DNA from 4 places in the Exiguobacterium sp. s5 genome. Region 1 is predicted to be linked to each of the others. Evidence: riboswitches for the same ligand, from Rfam matches in the RefSeq annotation. Region 1 holds a riboswitch; each other region holds the start of a gene.
The links. Region 1 has a riboswitch for S-adenosylmethionine ahead of mtnK (S-methyl-5-thioribose kinase). Riboswitches for the same ligand answer to the same signal wherever they lie in the genome.
Positions count from the first base shown of each region.

Region 2: it holds a riboswitch for S-adenosylmethionine, as region 1 does, so the genes downstream of both, KNP60_RS11460 (MetQ/NlpA family ABC transporter substrate-binding protein) here and mtnK (S-methyl-5-thioribose kinase) in region 1, are expected to answer to the same signal.
Region 3: it holds a riboswitch for S-adenosylmethionine, as region 1 does, so the genes downstream of both, KNP60_RS10595 (Na+/H+ antiporter NhaC family protein) here and mtnK (S-methyl-5-thioribose kinase) in region 1, are expected to answer to the same signal.
Region 4: it holds a riboswitch for S-adenosylmethionine, as region 1 does, so the genes downstream of both, msrA (peptide-methionine (S)-S-oxide reductase MsrA) here and mtnK (S-methyl-5-thioribose kinase) in region 1, are expected to answer to the same signal.

Region 1 covers NZ_JACSLK010000001.1:153,392-158,666, reverse strand. The annotation lists gene KNP60_RS00925 (sugar ABC transporter substrate-binding protein) at 1-900, opposite strand, end outside; gene mtnA (S-methyl-5-thioribose-1-phosphate isomerase) at 893-1,927, opposite strand; gene mtnK (S-methyl-5-thioribose kinase) at 1,924-3,078, opposite strand; SAM riboswitch class I at 3,160-3,262, opposite strand; SAM riboswitch class I at 3,468-3,569, shown strand; gene KNP60_RS00910 (2,3-diketo-5-methylthiopentyl-1-phosphate enolase) at 3,639-4,796, shown strand; gene KNP60_RS00905 (2-hydroxy-3-keto-5-methylthiopentenyl-1-phosphate phosphatase) at 4,793-5,275, shown strand, end outside.
Region 2 covers NZ_JACSLK010000005.1:111,079-116,353, forward strand. The annotation lists gene KNP60_RS11445 (Spx/MgsR family RNA polymerase-binding regulatory protein) at 105-500, shown strand; gene KNP60_RS11450 (methionine ABC transporter permease) at 528-1,190, opposite strand; gene KNP60_RS11455 (methionine ABC transporter ATP-binding protein) at 1,162-2,196, opposite strand; gene KNP60_RS11460 (MetQ/NlpA family ABC transporter substrate-binding protein) at 2,206-3,027, opposite strand; SAM riboswitch class I at 3,100-3,204, opposite strand; gene KNP60_RS11465 (iron-containing alcohol dehydrogenase family protein) at 3,245-4,261, opposite strand; gene KNP60_RS11470 (aminotransferase class I/II-fold pyridoxal phosphate-dependent enzyme) at 4,258-5,275, opposite strand, start outside.
Region 3 covers NZ_JACSLK010000004.1:295,512-300,786, forward strand. The annotation lists gene KNP60_RS10580 (divergent PAP2 family protein) at 1-143, opposite strand, end outside; gene trhO (oxygen-dependent tRNA uridine(34) hydroxylase TrhO) at 261-1,202, opposite strand; gene KNP60_RS10590 (TVP38/TMEM64 family protein) at 1,425-2,075, shown strand; gene KNP60_RS10595 (Na+/H+ antiporter NhaC family protein) at 2,097-3,398, opposite strand; SAM riboswitch class I at 3,451-3,546, opposite strand; gene KNP60_RS10600 (GGDEF domain-containing protein) at 3,643-5,275, opposite strand, start outside.
Region 4 covers NZ_JACSLK010000005.1:159,582-164,856, reverse strand. The annotation lists gene KNP60_RS11735 (3'-5' exonuclease) at 1-384, opposite strand, end outside; gene KNP60_RS11730 (four-helix bundle copper-binding protein) at 451-783, opposite strand; tRNA gene KNP60_RS11725 (tRNA-Ala) at 898-970, opposite strand; gene KNP60_RS11720 (GRP family sugar transporter) at 1,104-1,967, shown strand; gene msrA (peptide-methionine (S)-S-oxide reductase MsrA) at 1,996-2,508, opposite strand; SAM riboswitch class I at 2,572-2,672, opposite strand; gene KNP60_RS11710 (hypothetical protein) at 2,717-2,878, opposite strand; gene KNP60_RS11705 (amidase family protein) at 2,990-4,393, shown strand; gene rlmN (dual-specificity RNA methyltransferase RlmN) at 4,463-5,275, shown strand, end outside.

The sequences.
Region 1 (5,275 bases):
GTAACGGACTTGGATTCGTCCGATTTCAGCCGGATCCGTCGCCGCCGTCACTTTCCACGGGCTGCCGTCCTCTTGCATGAGTTGAAGGTCTTCGTCACTCAAATCGATGCCATAGACGGCGATCTCATCGCGTCCGGCCTGTTTGATGGCACGGCTCGCTCCTTTGGCGAACTCGTCCCACATCGCGAATACGGCATCAATCTCGCCTTCCGGATACTTCTTCAAAATCGCTTCCATCTGGCTCTGTGTGTCGAGCGCCGTATTGTTCGTCGCCGAACCGAACTTGGCGACTTCCGTGATGCCTGGGTAGCGTTTCAAGAACGCATCATAAATCGTGTGGCGTCGTTCCATCGGTGTGAAGCCCCCGACCCAAATCGTGACGATTTTGCCTTCGCCGTCCAAATCTTCGGCCAGTGCCTTGAGCGAACGCCAAGCGAGCGAATAGTCGTCCTGGTCGATGACCGTCACCCCGTCGTTCGTCAAATCATTGTCGAACGCGACGACTTTGATGCCTTTGTCGAGTGCGCGTTGGACCGGTTCTTTCAATGCATCGGCGCGTCCATGGTCAATCAAGATGACATCGACGCCTTGCGTCGTCGCCGTGTCGACGTAACTCGCCATCTTCGACAGATCGTTGTCGGCGTTGTACACTTTCACGTTGCCGCCGAACGATTCGACTTGTTCCGTCACCCCATTGATATACTGCGACGAGAACGTCCCAATCGACATCTGCATGATGAGGGCGACGTCGATATCTTTCGGCAACGTCCCGTTCGAGACCGAGACGGGTTTCGTCTCTGCCGTCTTCTCGGCCGGCTTCGATGGAGCCGCTTGCTCGTTCGTGCAACCGACGAGCGCCAAGACGAATGTGAATAATAAAATCAATAGTTTTTTAGACATGAATCGTTCCCCCTACATGATGTGTGATGGCGGTTTCTGTCGGTTCGAATACACCCGCCTCGGTGATGAGTCCGGTGATGAGGTCCGGTGTGGTGACGTCGAACGCCGGATTGAAGACGGTGATGCCGACTGGCGCCGTCGGTTGACCGCCGATATGTGTCACTTCTGACTGGTTCCGCTCCTCGATTTCAATCGTGTCATCCGCCGTCAAATCGAACGTCGAATGCGGCGCCGCGACATAGAACGGGATGCCGTAATGCTTGGCGAGGACGGCGAGCTGCAACGTCCCGATTTTATTGGCGACGTGCCCCGTCCGTGTGATGCGGTCGGCTCCGACGATGATGGCATCGACTCGTTTCGACTGAATCGTCCAAGCCGCCATATTGTCGGTGATGAGCGTCACGTCGATATCGGCCCGGTCGAGCTCCCAGACGGTGAGGCGTGCCCCTTGCAGGAGCGGCCGCGTCTCACAGGCGAAGACGTTGAAGGATACACCGCGTTCTTTTCCAACGTAAAACGGGGCGAGCGCCGTCCCGTAACGCGATGTCGCGATGGCACCGGCGTTGCAAATCGTCAACACGTTCCCCCCGGCCGGCAACACCGTCAGTGCATGCTCGCCGATGGCCCGATACGTATCGACGTCCCGGTCGTACAAAGCGATGGCGCGGCGTTTGATTTCCTCGGCAATCGCCTCGAAGTCGTCCCCGACATTTAAATCAAGGAGCGATTCGATCACGTTTTGCAGATTGACCGCCGTCGGCCGGGTCGCGATCAAGCGGCGTCCGACGAGGTCGAGCCGACGCGTAAAGTCCGGATCGTCGACTAACCGGCCCGCCTCTTTGGCGAGGACGAACGCCCCGAAGTATGCGATGGCCGGGGCGCCGCGGACTTGGAGCGTCTCGATGGCATGTTCGGCCTGTTCAAGCGTCTCGATCGTCACGTAACGCTCTTCGTGCGGCAACAACGTCTGATCCAATACGATGAGTTCGTTCGTCTGCGGATGGAAACGGATGTTTTGGACCGTCATACGCGCACCCCCGACAAAAGCGTCACCAAGTCGTCAATCGATTCGACGCTGTGGCGTTCTTTAATGAGCGCCGTCCCGAGAGCGAGCGCGTCACGTTTTCGTTCGAGCCGCGTCGCTTCCGGCAACGTCTCGAGATCGGCGACACCGGCCAGTCCGACGGCACGGCGAATGAGCTCGCAACCGGCGTAGCCGATCGTGTCGCTGAAAATCGTCCGCAACAACTCGTCGACAAAACCAATCGTGTTGAACGGCTCGACGGCGCGCTCAAAGTTGGCCCGAAACGTCTTCTCAAACGTCTCCCACACCGTCAAGACGTCCGTGAAACGCTCGAAGCGCTTGAGTGGGTCATGGAACGTCGACAGCGTCAAATGGGCGATGATTTGGCCGAGGTCGAAACCGAACGGTCCGTAAAACGCGAACTCTGGATCGATGATTTTCGTCTCTTGTTGAGTCGCGAAGATGCTGCCCGTATGTAAGTCTCCATGCAGGAGTGCCTCATGTTTCGTGACAAAGCCGACTTTCAGTTTCGTCACCTCGACTTTGAGCGCTTGGTCTTGCCAAAGGCGTTCGACATCTTCTCGCAGCGCCGTCTCGATGTTGTTCGACTCCGCGTCTTTGAACGGGTCGGTGAAGATGAGTTTCTCGGTGATGTCACACAGTTCCGGGTTGTAATAGTCACGTTCAATCCGCTTCTTCGCGATCGGTCCGGCCGCATAATCCGACGTCGCGAACAGCGTCTCGCCTAAAAATTCCCCAACATGGCGGGCGAGTTCCGGATAGCTCTCCCCGTTCAAATAACCGGTGCGGACAATCTCATAATCAGACAGATCTTCTATAATCGTGTAGGCGAGTGTCCGATCGCTGCCGAGGACGGCCGGGACGAACCGCGGCGCGACCGTCGCAAACTCACGGAGTGCCAACTGTTCAATCCACGCCCGTTCGAGCGTGAGCGGCCAACTTTCGCCGACGACTTTCGCGTATGGGAGCGCCTGTTTGACGATGAGACTCGTTTCGCCTTGTCGGATGCGGAAAACGAGGTTCAAATTGCCGTCCCCGATCTCCTCGCAATGCGTGATGCCTCCGTCTTCGATTAACCCCAACGTTTTCACATGTTCGACGACGGTCTGTTCTGTAAATGGTTGATATGACATAATGTTTTCCCCTTCCTGTACGTTGCCCACAAAAAAAGCCCCTTTCTCCGCGAGAAAGAGGCACAGCCAAACTGGTTGTTCCTCTCATCTGTCAGACATTCGTCTGGTGGATGTAGCACCGTGCCTAGTGGTCGGTTGCTGCGGCGTCATCGGGCCAATTCCCTCTGCCAACTCGCGATAAGAGTGGTTTATTCGATTCGGTGAACTTATGTGCTGAATATTACGGACTCGACGTCACAATTGTCAACGTCATTTTCTCGGTGCACCTTCGTCTTTTTTTGTGCATATATGGAAACAACTTTCCAAAATATTTTTTTTGGAAAAAAAGGAATTGACGATGTGACGATTCTGTGCAAAAATTCAATTAAATTTCACAACTTCAAATCACATTCTTATCAAGAGCAGACGGAGGGACAAGCCCGATGATGTCGCAGCAACCGACCAGAAATGGCACGGTGCTAATTCTTGCAGCGTAAGCTGAGAGATAAGAGTTCATTTTTTTATGATGACCTCTTGCCTCGGCATGGGGTCATTTTTGTTTGCCTGGAAGGAGGAACCATATGAGTATCACTGCCACATATGAAATCAAACGGACGGACGCGGTCGCGACCGTCGCCAACAAGATCGCCCTCGAGCTGACCGTCGGCACATGGACGGACTTGCCTCACTTAGAGCAAGAGCAGTTACAGGCGTTCCGAGGTGAGGTCGTATCAACCACACATACGGACACGACGAGCCGCTTCACGATCCGCTATCCGTTACATAATGTCAGCCCTGACTTTTCATCCATCTTGACGACGACGTTCGGGAAACTGTCCCTCGATGATTCGGTCCGATTAATCGATTTGACGTTGCCGGAGACGCTCGCCTCTGATTTCAAAGGCGCCAAGTTCGGTGTCGACGGGATTCGTGAGTTGCTCGGCGTTCAGGATCGCCCGCTCGTCATGAGCATCTTCAAAGGCGTCATCGGCCGTGACCTCGCGTTTCTCGAGCAGCAACTCCGCGATCAGTTCGCCGGTGGCATCGATATCGTCAAAGACGACGAGATTTTATACGACAACCCGCTCACCCCGTCGCTCGAACGGGCCCGGATCGGAGCGGACGTCATTCAAGCCCACTTCGAGGCGACCGGGAAACGTGTCCTGTACGCCATCACGCTGAGCGGCCCCGTGTTCGGTCTGCGTGACCAGGCGCTCCGTCTCATCGAGGCCGGTGCGACGGCGCTCCTGTTCAACGTCTATACGTACGGGCTCGACGCACTGCGCGAACTCGCGAACGATCCGGATATCCACGTCCCGATCTTGGCACATCCGGCCTTTGCCGGCGCCTTGACCGGATCAATCAGTCATTCGCTTTTGCTCGGTAAACTCCCTCGCCTCGCCGGGGCCGATTTGACGCTCTTCCCGTCACCGTACGGCTCACTTGCGACACCGCGCGACGAGGCGTTCGTGATTCGTGACCAGAGTGCCGAACCACATTGGTCGAAGCCGATTTTGCCGGTCCCGTCCGCGGGGATTCATCCGGGACTCGTCGCCGATATCATTCGGGACTTCGGGACGGATGTCGTCATCAACGCCGGCGGTGGCATTCACGGTCATCCGGACGGTGCAGCCGCCGGGGCTCGTGCGTTCCGACAAGCCATCGCTCACGTACTCGGTCAAACCGAAGGGCAGACGGACGAGCTCGATACCGCGTTGAAGGCGTGGGCGTCACGATGACGGCCCATATCCTCTGCGACTTTGACGGGACGATTACGGCGGAAGACAATATCATCGCGTTGATGAAGGCGTTCGCCCCGCCGGCTTGGGTCGAGTTGAAAGACGCGGTCCTCGAGCAACGGATTTCCATCCGATCCGGGGTCGGTCAAATGTTTCGACTGTTGCCGAGCGAAGCCGCCCCGGCTTACCGTGATTATTTGTTGGAGCGCATCACGCTCCGCCAAGGGTTCCCGGCATTTTTAGAAGAAGTTCGGGTCCATGGCTGGAAGTTTGACGTCGTCAGCGGCGGGATGGACTTCTTCGTGCAACCGGTCTTGGACGGGCATGTCGCCCCCGAGCATATCTTCTGCAACGTCGCCGACTTCTCCGCTGAGACGGTCACCGTCGCTTGGCCGCACGCTTGCGATGAACAATGTACGAACGATTGCGGCTGTTGCAAGCCGACGCTCGCTCGCCGCCTTGTCAATCCCGCCGATCGC
Region 2 (5,275 bases), on a different contig from region 1:
TGGCGATAAAAAGTATATGTGATTTGAAACATATTTCGCGTTCGAAACGTATGAATGAGAGAAAATAGAGAAGTCCATACTTACGTAAAGGAGAAGTGGTTGCCGTGACGGTCACCGTATTCACACATACAAGCTGCAGTTCTTCCCGTAAGACGATTGATTGGTTACGCGAACAGAACATCCCATTCATCGAGAAGAAATTGACCGATCAAGGGATGTCGTTCACCGAGTTCAAAGACATGCTCCGCCTTACCGAGAACGGGACGACCGACCTGTTGTCCGTCCAAAAGAGCGTGTACAAACAAGCGGCGGACCAACTTGACGAGATGTCGCTCCGTGAGCTGTACAGCTTTGTGGCGTCGCACCCCCAAATCTTAAAGAGTCCGATCGTCGTCGACGACAATCGGATTCAAATCGGGTTCAGCGAGAAAGAGATTCGTACGTTCATCCCGCGCCATGACCGAATCGCCGAATTGAAACGATTGCTCGACAACAAATAAGAGCCCTGCCGAAGCAGAGCTCTTTTCTTATGCTTTCTTGAGTCGGGCCGCCAAGCGGTTACCGAACGATTGAATCGATTGGACGAGCAGGATCAAGACGAAGATGGTCACGTACATGACCTCCGGCTCGAACCGGAGATGCCCGTATTGGTAAGCGATATCACCGAGTCCGCCTGCCCCGACGAGTCCTGCCATCGCGGTCGCCCCGATCAAACCGATCGTCGCGATCGTCAAACCGAGCACGATCGATGAGCGGGCCTCCCGGATCAACACGTACCAGATGATTTTACGGGTCGAGATGCCCATCGCCTCATACGCCTCGACGACCCCGCGGTCGACCTCGAGTAGCGCCGACTCCATGAGCCGGGCGATATACGGGGCCGTGAACACGATGAGCGGCAACAGGACGCCTTGGACGCCAATCGTCGTACCCATGATAAAACGGGTGAACGGGAGGATAAAGAATAAGAGAATGATGAACGGGATGGAACGGACGACGTTGATGACGCTCGATAAGATGCCGTAGAAATAACGGTTGGCGAGCCGGCCGTTCGGTCGCGTCAAGACGAGAAGCGTCCCGAGCGGCAGTCCGATCAACGTCGAGATGACGAGCGCGATGCCGGTCATCGTGAGCGTCTGGATCGTCCCCGTCCAAATCAAGTCACCCCAATTTTCCCAAAACTGAAGCATGGTTCGTCACCTCCTTCACTTTCACACCGCTCGCCTCTAAGAAGCGGACGGCTTGATCGGTCTGGGCCTTATCGCCGTCCAAATGGACGAGCAGATTGCCGACGAGACCGCCTTTTAGCTTTTTTATGCCGCCCCCGATGATATTCGGGAGCAAGCCGAACCGTTTCGTCAACTGGGCGAGCACAGCCTGTTCACTCTGATGACCGATGAACGACAAGTTGACGAGCATCCCGTGCGTGCTCAACTCATCAACGACCTCTTTCGGGACATCGAGGTTCGTCTTCAAGAACTTGCGTGTCGTCGCATGCTGCGGGTCCGAGAACACGTCGAGCACGTCCCCTTCCTCGATGATCCGGCCGGCCTCGATGACCGCGACCCGGTCACAGATGCGCTCGATGACTTCCATCTCGTGCGTGATCAAAAAGATCGTCAGTCCGAGCTCGCGGTTGATGTCGAGCAAGAGGTCGAGGATCGACTCGGTCGTCTCCGGGTCGAGCGCGCTCGTCGCTTCGTCGCTGAGCAGGATATCCGGCTCGTGCGCGAGGGCCCGGGCGATGGCGACACGTTGCTTCTGTCCGCCCGAGAGTTGCTCGGGATAGTGTTTCCGATGGTCCGTCAAGCCGACGATGTCGAGGTATTTGTCGACGCGAGCACGGATCGTTGCCTTGTCGAGACCTTCAAGCCGGAGCGGGATGGCGACGTTCTCTTCGACAGTCGCCGTCTTGAGCAGGTTGTAGTGTTGGAAGATCATTCCGATTCGATGGCGGAGTTTTGAGAGCCCACGTTTGTCGAGCTTCGTGATGTCCTGTCCTTCGATCTCGACCTGGCCCGACGTCGGGCGTTCGAGCAGATTGATCATGCGGATGAGCGTGCTCTTGCCGGCCCCGCTTCGGCCGATGATACCGAAGATTTCGCCTTTCTCGATCGTGAGCGAGACGTCGTCGAGTGCGGTGACGGCACCTTTGTTCACCGTGAACGTCTTCGTGATTCCTTTAAGTGCGATCATAGGACCTCCTTAAAACGCCGGGACGATTGAGCCGTTGAACGTCTCTTCGATGAACGTCCGGACCTCGTCCGAGTGATAGTATGATTTGAGTGTCGCGACGACTTCGTCATCCTTGTTATCGGTGCGGACGACGACGTAGTTCGGATACGGGTTGTCGACCGTGTCTTCGTGGAACAAGGCGTCCTCGTTGATCGACAGGCCGGCACCCATCGCGAAGTTCGTGTTGATGGCCGCGAGTGCGACTTCCGGGAGCTGGGTCGGGAGCTGAGACGCCTCGAGCTCGATGAATTCGAGGTTGAGCGGGTTTTCAGCGATGTCGCGTTTCGTCGCCTTGTCCGTCAAGCCTTCCTTCAGCGTAATGAGGCCCGCTGTCTCATACAGACGGAGTGCGCGCAGTTCGTTCGCCGGGTCGTTCGGGACGGCGACCTTGTCGCCTTCTTTCAAGTCCTCAATGTCGGTCAACTTTTCCGAGTAAAGACCCATCGGGAACGCGACGGTCTTGAACACATCGTCGATCTTATAGCCTTTGTCGGACTTTTGCAGTTCTAGGAATGAGAGCGTCTGATAACTGTTCACGTCGAGGCTACCCTCGGCGAGCGCCGTGTTCGGCGTATTATAGTCATTGAACACTTTGATATCGAGTTCGAGGCCGTCTTCGGCCGCGAGTTCTTTCACTTTCTCGGCGATCTGTTGGTGCGGCCCGCCCGTGACGCCGATCGTGAGCGACTCCGTGCTGAGCGCCTCGCTCGCGTCCGATTGTCCGCATGCCGAGAGCGCGATGGCGGCGAGTAATGATGTTCCTGCAAGTACTGTTTTCTGTTTGATGTTCATTTGTTTTCCTCCTCCAAAATGAAAGCCCGCTACTCATTCAGAGTGGCGGGCACGACAAGTCAAAGTCGGACACGCTCATCTCCCAGACGATATCGTCTGTTGGAATTAGCACCATGATCATTACGATCTGGTTGCCGGGTTTCACAGGGCCAGTCCCTCCACCACTCTTGATAAGCAATCGGTCTATTAAGTTGTTATCATCTTACTTTTAATTCTTTTAATTGTAAATAGAAAATTGTAAATTTTCAAAAATTATTTTCAAAAAGTCTTTATCGAGTGGTTCCGGCAACTGTTGCAGTTCGGTTTCCGTCATGACGGAGTCGACCAGTACCGGGATGTCGCCCGACCCGACCCCGAGCGCCTCGAGCGTCGTCGGTGCACCGAACCGTTTCAACCAGGCCTCCAAATACGGAGCATCGGCCGAGCGACGCAACCGCTCCTGGACGATTAGGCCGAAGCCGACCTTGTCTCCATGCAAGAAAGAGTGGGTCGACTCGAAGCGGCTGAGTGCATTATGGACCGCATGGCCCACGGCGACGCGTGTCCCGGCGTCACCAAATCCTCCGACGGCACCTCCAATGGCGAGCACGTGATCGACCGCGAAGCGGACGTCGTCACTATACGACTCAAAAGCGTGCTCGCTCAATTCAAGTTCGACGAGACGCCCGCACTGCTCGGCCAAGACGAGTCCGGTGTTGACGCCGGCGTCAGCTGAGCTGTCACCACTCAAATAACGGGCCTCGTAAAACTTCGCGACCGTGTCGATGACACCGGCCCGAAAGTATTCATATGGTGAGCGCGAGATGACCCGTGAGTCAACGATGACCCGTTCGATGACGACGCGGAACATGTCGTAGCGGTCGTAGCTCCCGTCCTCCTGATAGACGACGCTGAGCGGTGTGAACGCCGCACAGTTCGAGGCGAGCGTTGGGACGACGATGAGCGGGACGTTCCGTTGATAGGCGACGAGTTTGGCCGTATCGACGAGCTTGCCGCCTCCGACGGCGATTAACACGTCGGCGTCCAACGGTTTGAGCCGTTTGACTTCCGAGTCCGTGCACTCCCCGCTGAACCTTGTTGCCGGATAGTCCGCGATGGCCGGAAAGATGGCTCGGACGACGTCATACCCGTTCTGACCGTGCAGGACGTGGGCACGTCGGCCGTCGACTAAGTCATCAAGACGGTCGAGCGCGTCATCGGCGTGGTCATATTCAAGGACGGCCTGACGAATCATGCGCGCACCTCCTCATAGGCGGCAAACAACCGCTCGATTCGTTCGACGGCCTCGTCAATCTTCGGTTCCGGTGAGACGAGACCGAAGCGGACGTATCCGTTCCCTTCCGAACCGAAGAAATAGCCCGGGGTGACGGCGACACCGGCTTCATGCAGCAGTTTCCGCGAGAACGACTTGGCATCACCCTCAGGCACTTTCGCCCAGACGAAGAACGAGCCTTCCGGCGGTTCGACGGCCCAGCCGGCCCGGTTCAACCCGTCGATCAGGCGATCACGCCGTGCCTCGTACAGTCGTGCCAAGTCATCGCGAATGGTACGGGGCGCCTCGAGCGCAGCGACAGCCGCCGCCTGGATGGCCGAGAACACGCTGACGTGGACGTGGTCCTGATACGTGTTGATCGCCTCGATGATGTCCGCGTTCCCGACGGCGAAGGCGACGCGCCAACCGGACATGTTGAACGCTTTCGACATCGTATATACCTCGATGCCGACTTCTTTCGCCCCTTCCGCCTGCAGAAAGCTAGGCGGGACATGGCCATCGAATCCGATGCTGCCGTATGCGAAATCGTGGACGACCATCAAGTCCCGCTCCCGGGCGAAACGGACGGTATCGTCAAAGAAAGCGGGTGAGGCGACGGCTCCCGTCGGATTGCTCGGGTAGTTCAAATACATGAGTCTTGCATCTTGCGTATCGAGCGTCTCATAGTCCGGCAAGAAGCCGTTCTCTTCCCGGAGGACGAGGTCACGGACGACGGCACCGGCGAGTCGTGCCCCCGAGATGTAATCAGGATAGCCGGGATTCGGTAGCAAAATCCCGTCGCCAGGTTCGAGCACACATTGCGGCAACGTGATGAGACCAGATTTTGAGCCGATGAGAATCGCTACTTCTGTCTCGGGATCAAGTTCGACTCCATACTCATTCAAATAGAACGTCGCCACTGCTTGCTTCAGGCGGGCCTGACCGCGGAACGGACCGTATTGATGGGTCGAGGCATCAAGGAGCGCCGTCTGAAGC
Region 3 (5,275 bases), on a different contig from region 1:
CTTGGCATCCCACCTGAGGCAAACATGATTTCAAGTTCAAAATCTCGTGTTTTAATGAGTTCGGTTACGAGCTTGGCCGCTTGGGCGATGAACCACGCGAGCAAGGCGGCGAGTAAAGGTTCGTTAAAGAGCAATCGATTCACTTCCTGTCTGACAATGGTATCTACACTATACCCGATTCTTTCAGGCACTAGACGTAAAGTTTTTGTCAAAAAAAGCACCTCGAGCATAGGCTCGAAGTGCTTCTCGGTCGATTTTTGTTACCCGACGACGCCTTCAGTCTCCTGAAGTTTGTCCGCGATATTCTCGATGATATAGCGGTTACGTGGATGCTCCTGGCACTCTTTCGAGCATGAACGCATTTGTTTCGGTTCACACTCTTCACAACAGAAGTGTTGAGCATTACACACCGGGTTGGCACAATTAACGTAACGGACCGTCTTCGTCCCACAGTGCATGCACTCGGAAACAACCGACGGATTGACCGTGTTGACTGGGACGTTGATGCGCTCGTCAAAGACGTAGAGCTCGCCTTCCCAATTTTCGCCTTTCGTGGCGTCGTCTTTGCCGTACATGGCGACGCCGCCTTTTAGGTGGAAAATGTTGTCGTGACCTTGGTCACGCATATATGCGGTAAATTTCTCGCAACGGACGCCTCCGGTACAGTACGTGAGTAAGGTTTTCCCTTCGTAGAGGTCCTTGTTCTCTTCGAGCCAATCTGGCATGTAACGAGAAGCCTCTACGTCGATTTTGATCGCATTTTTAAAGTGACCAAGATCGTACTCGTAGTTGTTACGAACATCGAGGATGACGACATCGTCGCGATTCATCATCTCTTTCCATTCTGCCGGTTCGAGGTACGCACCGTGCTGTTTAGGAACGTCGAACTCACCATCAAAGCGCCACGTCACAAGCTCTTTCTTATGACGGACAAAGATTTTTTTGAACGCATGCTCTTCGACTTCATCGATTTTGAACTCGATATCGCTGAAAAGCGGGTTCGCTTTCAAGTCGTTCATGTATTGCTCGGTCTGTTCCCAAGTCCCAGAGCACGTTCCGTTGATTCCTTCGGAAGAAATCAAGATCCGTCCTTTGATGCCAAGGTCCTTACAATACTTGAGGTGCTCTTGTGTGAGCGTTTCTGGGTCTTCGATGTTGACGTACTTATAGTACAGCAAGACCCGCATTGGTTTTGTTTCCATGTTATTACTCCCCTGTGTTCAGTTTTTTGCAGGAAAACGAACGTTGGGTTGTGTCGTTCGACGAGCGGACTTGCCTGCAACCACAAGTCCATATTATATGATAGATATCACAGCGAAATTTCGCAAATACTTTTTATTTTTTTTACTGGCGTGCAGGGGGATGCGTCTTCCTGAGCGAAATCGGGTAAAAGGTATTAATGAAAGTCGAAGGTGGAAACTGATATGCTCACATCACTCCAACAATGGATTATCCAACTGATTGAATGGCTGCAAGAGCTTCCGGGAGGCCCATGGGCAGGACTAGGGGCGCCGTTCCTTGAGGCGATCTTTCCATTTCTTCCGCTCGTCCTCATCATTTCGGCGAACGCGGCCACGTATGGGTTCTTGCTCGGGACGTTATTGTCTTGGGTCGGTAGTTTACTAGGGACGATTCTTGTCTTTACAGCCGTCCGTTACGTATTCCGTAAACCGATGACACGGTGGCTCGAAAAACATAAACAAGGGGTATATTGGCTGGAACGCATCAACCATATGAGCCCGATCTCGCTTGGGTTTTTATATTCGCTCCCGTTCATCCCGGTCAGTTTGATCACATACTTACTTGCCCTCATTCAAATGCCGCTTCGGACATTCATCATGGCGGCGGGGTTCGGGAAACTGCTTGTCGTCTTGATTTTTTCGGTCATTGGTGACCAGTGGGAAGAGTTTATTCAAAGTCCGTTCCGCTTATCGATGCTTGGACTGTTACTGTTTGTTCTTTGGGCGATCAGCCGTGGCCTCGAGGAATTGCTCAAGCGGCGCGCCTTCAAAAAACGCAACGAACAACTTCAACGTGAACGTGAAACGAAACGTCAAACGACCCTTCGAAGCTAGTGCTTCAAAGGGTCGTTTTGGTCAGGCGCGCTTTTTGAAACGCGGGAAGTTAAAGACGATGGCCAGCCCTCCGCAAATGAAGAGCAGGAATGGATAGAACATATACGGGACGAGCGCTGGTGACGCCGTATTCGTCAATTCGGCGGCGATGAGCAGCTGTGCCCCATAAGGCAACAGGCCTTGGACGCCACACGAGAAGATGTCGAGCACACTCGCTGATTTCTTTCGCTCGATGTCATACGTGTCGGCGATATTGGCGGCGAGCGGACCGGCCACGAGAATCGAGATCGTGTTGTTCGCCGTCGCAACGTTCGTCGCGCTGACGAGCCCGGCGATGCTCCATTCGGCACCGGCACGTTTTTGAATCCGCGACGTGAGCGCGTCACGCAAGTAAGTGAGCCCGCCGTTATGCGAGATGAGTCCGACGAGTCCGCCCATGAGGAGCGTCAAGAGCGAAATCTCGGCCATACCCATCATCCCGTCTGCCATAGCCGTGACGTATGAAGTGACAGCCAAACTCCCATCGATCAAACCGATGATGCCGGTCAAGGCAATCCCGCCAAGCAAAACGAGAATGACGTTCAACCCGGTCAAGGCGAGAGCGATGACGGCGAGGTATGGAATGAGTTTATACCATTCGAACGCGGCTGCATCGACAGTCGATTCTCCACTCGATAACACCGATAAGAGGACGATTGTGATAAGGGCGGCCGGGAGGACAATCCAAAAGTTGGTTCGGAATTTGTCACGCATATTGGTACGCTGGGTCCGGACGGCAGCGATTGTCGTGTCCGAGATGAACGACAAGTTGTCCCCGAACATGGCACCACCGACGACGGCAGCCGCCGCGATGGCGATATTGACGCCACTTTCTTCGTGGATACCGAGCGCGATCGGGGCGAGGGCGGCAATCGTGCCCGTCGACGTTCCCATCGCCATCGAGATGAAAGCCGCGATGACGAATAAACCGCTCAGTAGAAGCGAGGACGGTAAAAATGTCAGCGCCGCATTGACGGTCGCGTCGATTGCGCCGATTGCTTCGGCGACACTCGAGAACGCTCCGGCGAGCAAGAAGATGAAGACCATGATCAAAATGCCGGGGTTCCCCGCACCTTGGGCGACACGCTCGACCGTCTGAGTGACGCTGCCTTTCGTCATCATCGCCGCGACGATGACCGCGATCAACGCCGCGATCAGGACCGGGAATTTATAAAAGTCGTTATAGTAGATGCCTGCCCCGATAAAGAAGACGAGGAAGACGAGCAAAGGCAATAGTGCCCATTTGTTAGCTGTCGGTTGTTCCAATCGATTCACCTCATTCATAAAATAAAAAGAGAGCCTTCTGAAAAAAGGCTCTCTCTACAAGAAAACACTTTTTTCATCTTTCGAGCAGACTGCTCGCTGGATTTGGCACAGGTTACCCGCTGCCGAGACGTCACTGGGCCAGTCCCTCAGTCTCTCTTGATAAAAAAGTTGTGATATTTAATTATAAGACACGTTCCCTAACGTACCTGTTTCAAATCCGCTTGTCAATAGCAAACCCCCACGCGGTGAACGTGGGGGTGAGTCAGGTCGTTAAGAAATTGTAATGGGCGACGCGGTTGCGTCCGGCGTACTTCCCGCCGACGTAGAGGGCCCGGTCAGCGTTACGGATCGTATCGTCGAGGCGTTTGTCACCGAACGCCTGAATCGTGTCGACACCGATCGAAGCGGTGACGGGGATATCGATTCCGTCGACGTGGAACGGTTTGTTCTCGATTTGTTGCCGGATCCGTTCGGCGATCTCGATTGCCTGTTCGACATCGCAACGATTCAATAGCAAGATGAACTCTTCACCGCCGTAACGGGCGGCAAAATCTTCGGTGCGGAGTGCCTGGCGAATCCGCCGTCCAAACTCTTGGAGCACACTGTCCCCGACTTGATGTCCGTGCAAATCGTTGATTTTTTTGAAAAAGTCGATGTCGAGCATCGCGACCGAAATCGGATACATCGAACCGTCCGAGATTTGTTGAATCCCGTATTCGTAAAACGCGCGTGCATTCGCGAGCAGCGTCAAGCTGTCGGTCCGACTTTCCGTGTAAAGACGGTCGCGCTCATGGCAACGGCTGATCGTCCGGTTGAACGACTTGAGAAGTTTGACGATTTCACGTTGGATGGTCGAGGGATACCCATAGACGTGTTCACCCGTCATGACGAGCCACGTGCGAATCCCTTCGATCTCCTCGGACCGAACCGAGATGAAACTATGATAGTCGTCGTCAAATTCGTTCGACAGTGGTGCGTCCCATTCGAAGCGCATCTCATATTCGACCGAGGCTTCGTTCGGATAAGCGTGATCGAGCAAATCGAACACGATGTGACGGTCAATCGGCTGACGCGTCTTCAAATCAAAGTACAGGGTACGGTCGAACAGTTTAAACTCGACGAACCCTTCGTCATAGTGATTGAGCCGCTCACATTGACTGAGAAACACTTCGATGGCTTGCGCCTCGCTCTGCGATAACGACACGGCTTCTTTTGCCTCATCATACTGTTCAATCAACGATTTAAAGGCGTCTTGCCGGCCTTTTTGGATGATGAGCCGCTTGATGAAGAACGTCAACGCGGCAGCGATGCTGCTGACGACGAGTAAATTCGTCTCCCGGAACAACGAGGCCGCCAAAATGAAGACGAGACTGACGATATACGTATAAAACGCGATGCTCAGAAAATCGCGGACCGGGATGTCGACGCGGAACCACCAACCGACTTGATACTTTTGCACGACCGTGTTCAAGATGATGGCCAGAATCAAACCGGCGAGCGGCAGGAACGAGTCTTGAGAATAGAAGCCGAGACCGGTCACACCACCAAGTGCCAAGTAAACACCGGCTGGGATGGCAATCTCCAAGAAAGACGTGATGGCGTTCCAAGGATACGTGAAGCGGAAGCGTCGAAGCGCGACGCGCGGTTTCAAGTTGACGAACTGGAAGACGAGGAGACCAATCTGATTGACGAAAAGCGCCGTCTCGAAATCAAAAAACAAGAAAATGATGAGGACGATACTTTCCGAAAACGTGAAGTAGACGCCTTTCCGTTCGATGGAGTCCATTTGAAAAATGATGACAAGGAGCGCGATCAAGATGAACGGCAACGGCTCGATGGCGGGTATGTTCAATACGCCTGTGGCGAACAAGGTGATCGTCGATATGAGTAAAACA
Region 4 (5,275 bases), on a different contig from region 1:
CAGACCTGGATACAGTTTTCTCGACAACTTGACGGTACAGCCGTACTCGATCGTCGGAAACGTATATAAATCGTATTTGGCGATCGCTTTCTTGAACGCGCCCATATCGAACGAAGCGTTGTGTGCCATGACGAGATCGACATCCCGCAGCGTCGGATAGAGCTGTTCGAGCACCTCGGGTAACGCTGGGGCGTCCCAGACATCGCTTGGCCGGATGCCGTGGACCCGGATATTGCCGGCATCGAAGTCTTCCTCCGGATTGACGAGCAGTTGGTTCGTTTCGATGATTTCACCGTCGACGAGCAGGCTCCAGCCGACAGAGCAGATGCTGCGACTATCGCGGTTCGCCGTCTCGACGTCGATGGCAAGAATTGAATGTGGCATAATTGATCCCTTTCTCGTAAAAACAAGTATAAAAAAAGTCTAACATATCGTTAGACTAAAAAGCGATTATGCGGCCACGAGGTTGCGGCATGCTTCGGCACAGCGGAGACATGCTTCGGCACAGCGTTGGCAATGGTCGTGCAAGTGGCGGCCACATTCGACGGCGCACGTGTCACACACCTGGGCGCAGAGTGCACCAATCGGTTTGGTGAAAGCCGAATCGGTCTCGAGCGCGTTCAAGGCGAGTGCACACACTTCCGAACATTCTTTCGTCAGCCGGATACACTCGGCGACCATCAACAAGTCTTCTTCTTGTAAGCATTTTGAGAAACAATGATTGCTTGCCCGCATACAGTCGATGACGGCTAAAATGGTCTCTTCGACAGAGGCTCGGTCCATGATAAGTCCCCCTTTAGAATAATGATGTCTTACAATCATTACCCGCTAGCGGATGAGTTAAACCGAGCGGCGACGCAAAAAAGTCACCCCTCGAATGAGTGGTGACTTCAATAATGGAGCATAGCGGGCTCGAACCGCTGACCTCCACGCTGCCAGCGTGGCGCTCTCCCAGCTGAGCTAATGCCCCGTTCGAAAATTATTATATCATCCTAGTAAAACATTTGGCAATGGCTATTTTTAATTTTTTTGAACAAAGTTTAATCAGCACTGAACGCGGGAAAATCACAAATGATGTTATATTACGAAAGCAGGTGTCATGTATGGAAATGATTTTACTCGCACTCTTACCTGCCTTGATGTGGGGGAGCATCCCGCTCATCGTCTCAAAGGTCGGCGGGAAGCCGATTCAACAGTTGATCGGGACGACAATCGGGGCGATGGTGATGGCAGTCATTATCGCACTCGTGTTCAATCCCGGGTTCACGACGCTCGCAATCGTGACCGGATTCATCTCCGGCGCGTTTTGGGCACTCGGACAATATTTACAGTTCCAATCGTTTCAAATTTTAAGTGTCTCGAAGGCGATGCCGATCAGCACCGGCATGCAGCTTCTCGGTACATCGTTGTTCGGTGTCATCGTCCTCGGAGACTGGAAAACGACGACCGAACTATGGCTCGGATTTTCGGCGCTCGTTCTCATCGTGATTGGGGCTGCGTTGACGTCGTATCAGCAGAACAAAGACGGCGACAGCAGCGGCGCCTTGAAGAAAGGCTTGCTCGTTCTGCTCGTGTCGAGTATCGGTTACGTGACGTACGCCGTCCTGACGAACTATTTCGAGGTCGACGGGATCACGGCGATCTTGCCACAGTCGGTCGGGATGTTCGTCGCGGCGCTGTTGTTCAGCCTGCGTGAGAAAGATGTGAAGAAGTTCGATCCGAAGACGTTCAAAAACATCTTGGCCGGGATCGCCTGGGGGATCGGGAACTTCGGGCTGTTCGTGTCGAGCGGTGAAGTCGGAATCGCGACGTCATTCGCCTTGTCGCAATTGAACGTCGTCGTGGCGACGCTCGGCGGGATCTATCTATTAAAAGAAGAGAAGACGACGAAAGAACGTGTCTTCGTCTTTATGGGTATCGGCCTCATCGTCGTGGCCGGATTCATGCTCGGAATCGCTAAAAGCTAAAAGACGGGTCAGACGACCCGTCTTTCGCTTACCAGGCTTGTTCGATGAATGCGTCACGCCCAGATTTTTTCCGGTCCTCTTTATAGTGGGCCGGATTTTTTTTATGGAAGTCTTGATGGTACTCCTCGGCCGGATAGAACGTGTCGGCCGGTAAAATCTTCGTGACGATCGGCTGTTGGAAACGTCCGCTCGCCGCGAGCGCGTCGCGACTCTGCTCTGCTTTCACACGTTGTTCTTCCGTATGATAGAAGATGGCCGGCGCATATTGACTGCCTCGGTCTTGGAATTGACCGCCGTCATCGGTCGGATCGGTCTGAATCCAATACAGTTCGAGCAGTCGCTCATAAGCGAACAGCGTCGGGTCGAACGTGATCTCGACGACCTCATAGTGTCCGGTCGTCCCTGTCTTCACTTGTTCATACGTCGGATCGTCGACGTGACCTCCCGTATAACCTGATACGATCGACTCGATGCCGGGTTGTTCCTCGAATGGCGTCACCATGCACCAAAAACAGCCGCCTGCGAATGTTGCTTTCTCCATTATCTTGTCCCCCTCATCTTCATTCCCAAAAAAAGCGCCCATGTCATCGACATGAGCGCTCTGTCATATCGGCCAAGGCAATCGCCTTGCTGGTAGTAGCACCTTGCCGTAGCAGGTTGCTGTGAAGTCATAGAGCCAGGTCTCTCGTTCACTCAAGATATCGATATGTAGTTGGTGACAGCATCATACCATCAGATTTGAAGCGGCGTCAACGGTTTGGCTTGCGCCGTAGTTGGAGCAAGGTGGCACCGAGGATCAGGATGACGAGCACGATGGAGAGCGGTAGCGTATACGGGGCGTCCCCGGCATATAACTGTAAGAAGAACAAGGCAAAGACGGACAATAAGACGAGTACGTACGAACGGTTCATAGTAACCTCCCTTTTCTTTCAGTGTACCAAGTTACACATTCGTTGGCGAACGAAAACAGGAAATCAAATGTCGATAGCGAATACCATCGAGTGACCAAAGGAGGAATCAATATGACTGACACATTTGATTTTATGGAACTCGATATCGAATCTGCCCATCGCGGATATAAAGAAGGAACGTTTACGGCACGTGACGTGACGGCCTACTATTTGACCCGGATCGCCCAGTTCAACGACAAACTGAAGGCGGTCATTCAAGTGAACCCGGACGCGTTGTTCGAGGCCGAGTCGGCTGACCGGGCGTTTCGTCGCGGGCTACGCTTGCCGCTACTCGGCATCCCGGTGCTGATCAAAGACAATGTCGAGACAGCCGGACTCATGAAGACGACGGCCGGGGCCGTCGCCCTCGAACATCACTTCGCAGGCCGGGACGCCCATCTCGTCCAAAACCTGCGAGCGAGCGGGGCCATCATCCTCGGGAAAGCGAACTTGTCCGAATGGGCCAACTTTTTGACCGAGGGCATGCCGAACGGCTGGAGCGGTGTCGGTGGGCAGACGCTCAATCCATATGGGGATAAGCTCGATGTCGGAGGTTCGAGCTCAGGTTCGGCCTCTGCGGTCGCAGCGAACCTGACACTGCTCGCTGTCGGTAGCGAGACGAGCGGCTCCATCATCCATCCGAGCGTGCACAATGGCATCGTCGGCATCAAACCGACCGTCGGCCTCATCAGTCGGAGTGGCATCATCCCGATTTCGCGGTCGCAAGACACGGCGGGACCGATGGCACGAACGCTCGAAGACGCGGTAAGGGCACTTGAGGCGATGGTAGGGGAAGACCCGGCGGACCCGGCGACACTCAACCTCCCGGCCGGCCCGCCGTATCGGACGTGCCTCGACGAGCGCCAAGCGGTCGGGATGCGTGTCGGGATCGTCAAAGCTGATTTATCAGCAGAAGAACAAGCATTATACGGTGAGACGACCGAGCTGTTGAAACAGAGCGGCATCGACCTTGTCGAAGTCGAACTGCCCGCCCATGATACGCTCGACCAAGGCGATATTTTGTACCACGAGTTCAAACTCGGGATCGAGGCGTACCTGGCCACGACGACGCTCCCGTACGAGACGTTGTCGGATTTGATGGACTGGAACAACAGACATCCTGAGACGATCCCGCACGGACAAAAGACGTTCGAGAAAGCGGAAAGATTGTCGGGACGTCTCATCGAGGCGGCCTATTTAACGCGCCGGCTCGATGACGTACGTGACGCCAAGACGGACGGACTCGACCGCCTATTAAACGAACAGCAGTTGCACGCGCTCGTCTTGCCTCACGATTTGAACTATGACATGGCGGCAAAAGCCGGGCATCCAACCATCACGATCCCATATCGCTTGAAAGCGAGCGGGGCGCCGTTCGGCCTATCGTTCACCGGGACGAGTTATGCCGAACGTGACTTGATTCGTCTGGCGTATGCGTTCGAGCGACATATTTCGCGTCCCGTTCCACCGTTATAAGAACGTTGCACCCGTCGTCCACGTCCGCTACAATGGTACGTATGCGGATTGAAGAAAGGACAGATAGCAATGAAACCATCTATATACGGGCTGACGTTCGATCAGCTGACAGAAGCGTGTGTCTCTTGGGGATACAGCGCCTTCCATGCGAGACAAATCTGGGACTCGCTCTACATCGACCGAGTGAAACAAATCGAGGACATCTCGGTACGGGCCGAGGTGCGTGAGGCGATCGCCGCCGAATACGTCATCTCGACGCAAGACCTGTTCGTCAAACAAGAGGCGGGCGACGGGACGGTCAAATTTTTACTTAAACTACACGACGGGCACTATATCGAGACGGTGCTCATGCGACATAAGTACGGCCGTTCGGTCTGTGTGACGACGCAGGTCGGGTGCAATATCGGCTGCAGCTTCTGTGCGAGCGGTCTCTTGAAGAAGACACGTGATTTGACGGCGGGCGAAGTCGTCGAACAAATCATGACCGTGCAACACTACTTGGACGAAGTCGGCGAAGGGGCCCGGGTCAGCCATATCGTCGTCATGGGGATCGGCGAACCGTTCGATAACTTTGACAACTTGGTCGACTTCCTGCGTGTCGTCAAGGACGAGCGCGGTCTCGCGATCGCGCCGCGTAAAATCAACGTCTCGACGAGCGGACTCGCCGACAAGATTTACAAGTTCGCGGACCTCGATTTGCGCATCAACTTGGCGCTGTCGCTCCATGCGCCTAACGACGCGCTACGGACGCAAATCATGAAAATCAACCGGGCGTTCCCGCTCGACAAGCTCATGCCGGCCATCCGGTATTACGTCGAGAAGACGAACAAACGAATCACGTTCGAATATATTCTCCTGTCGAAAGTGAACGATCTACCGGAG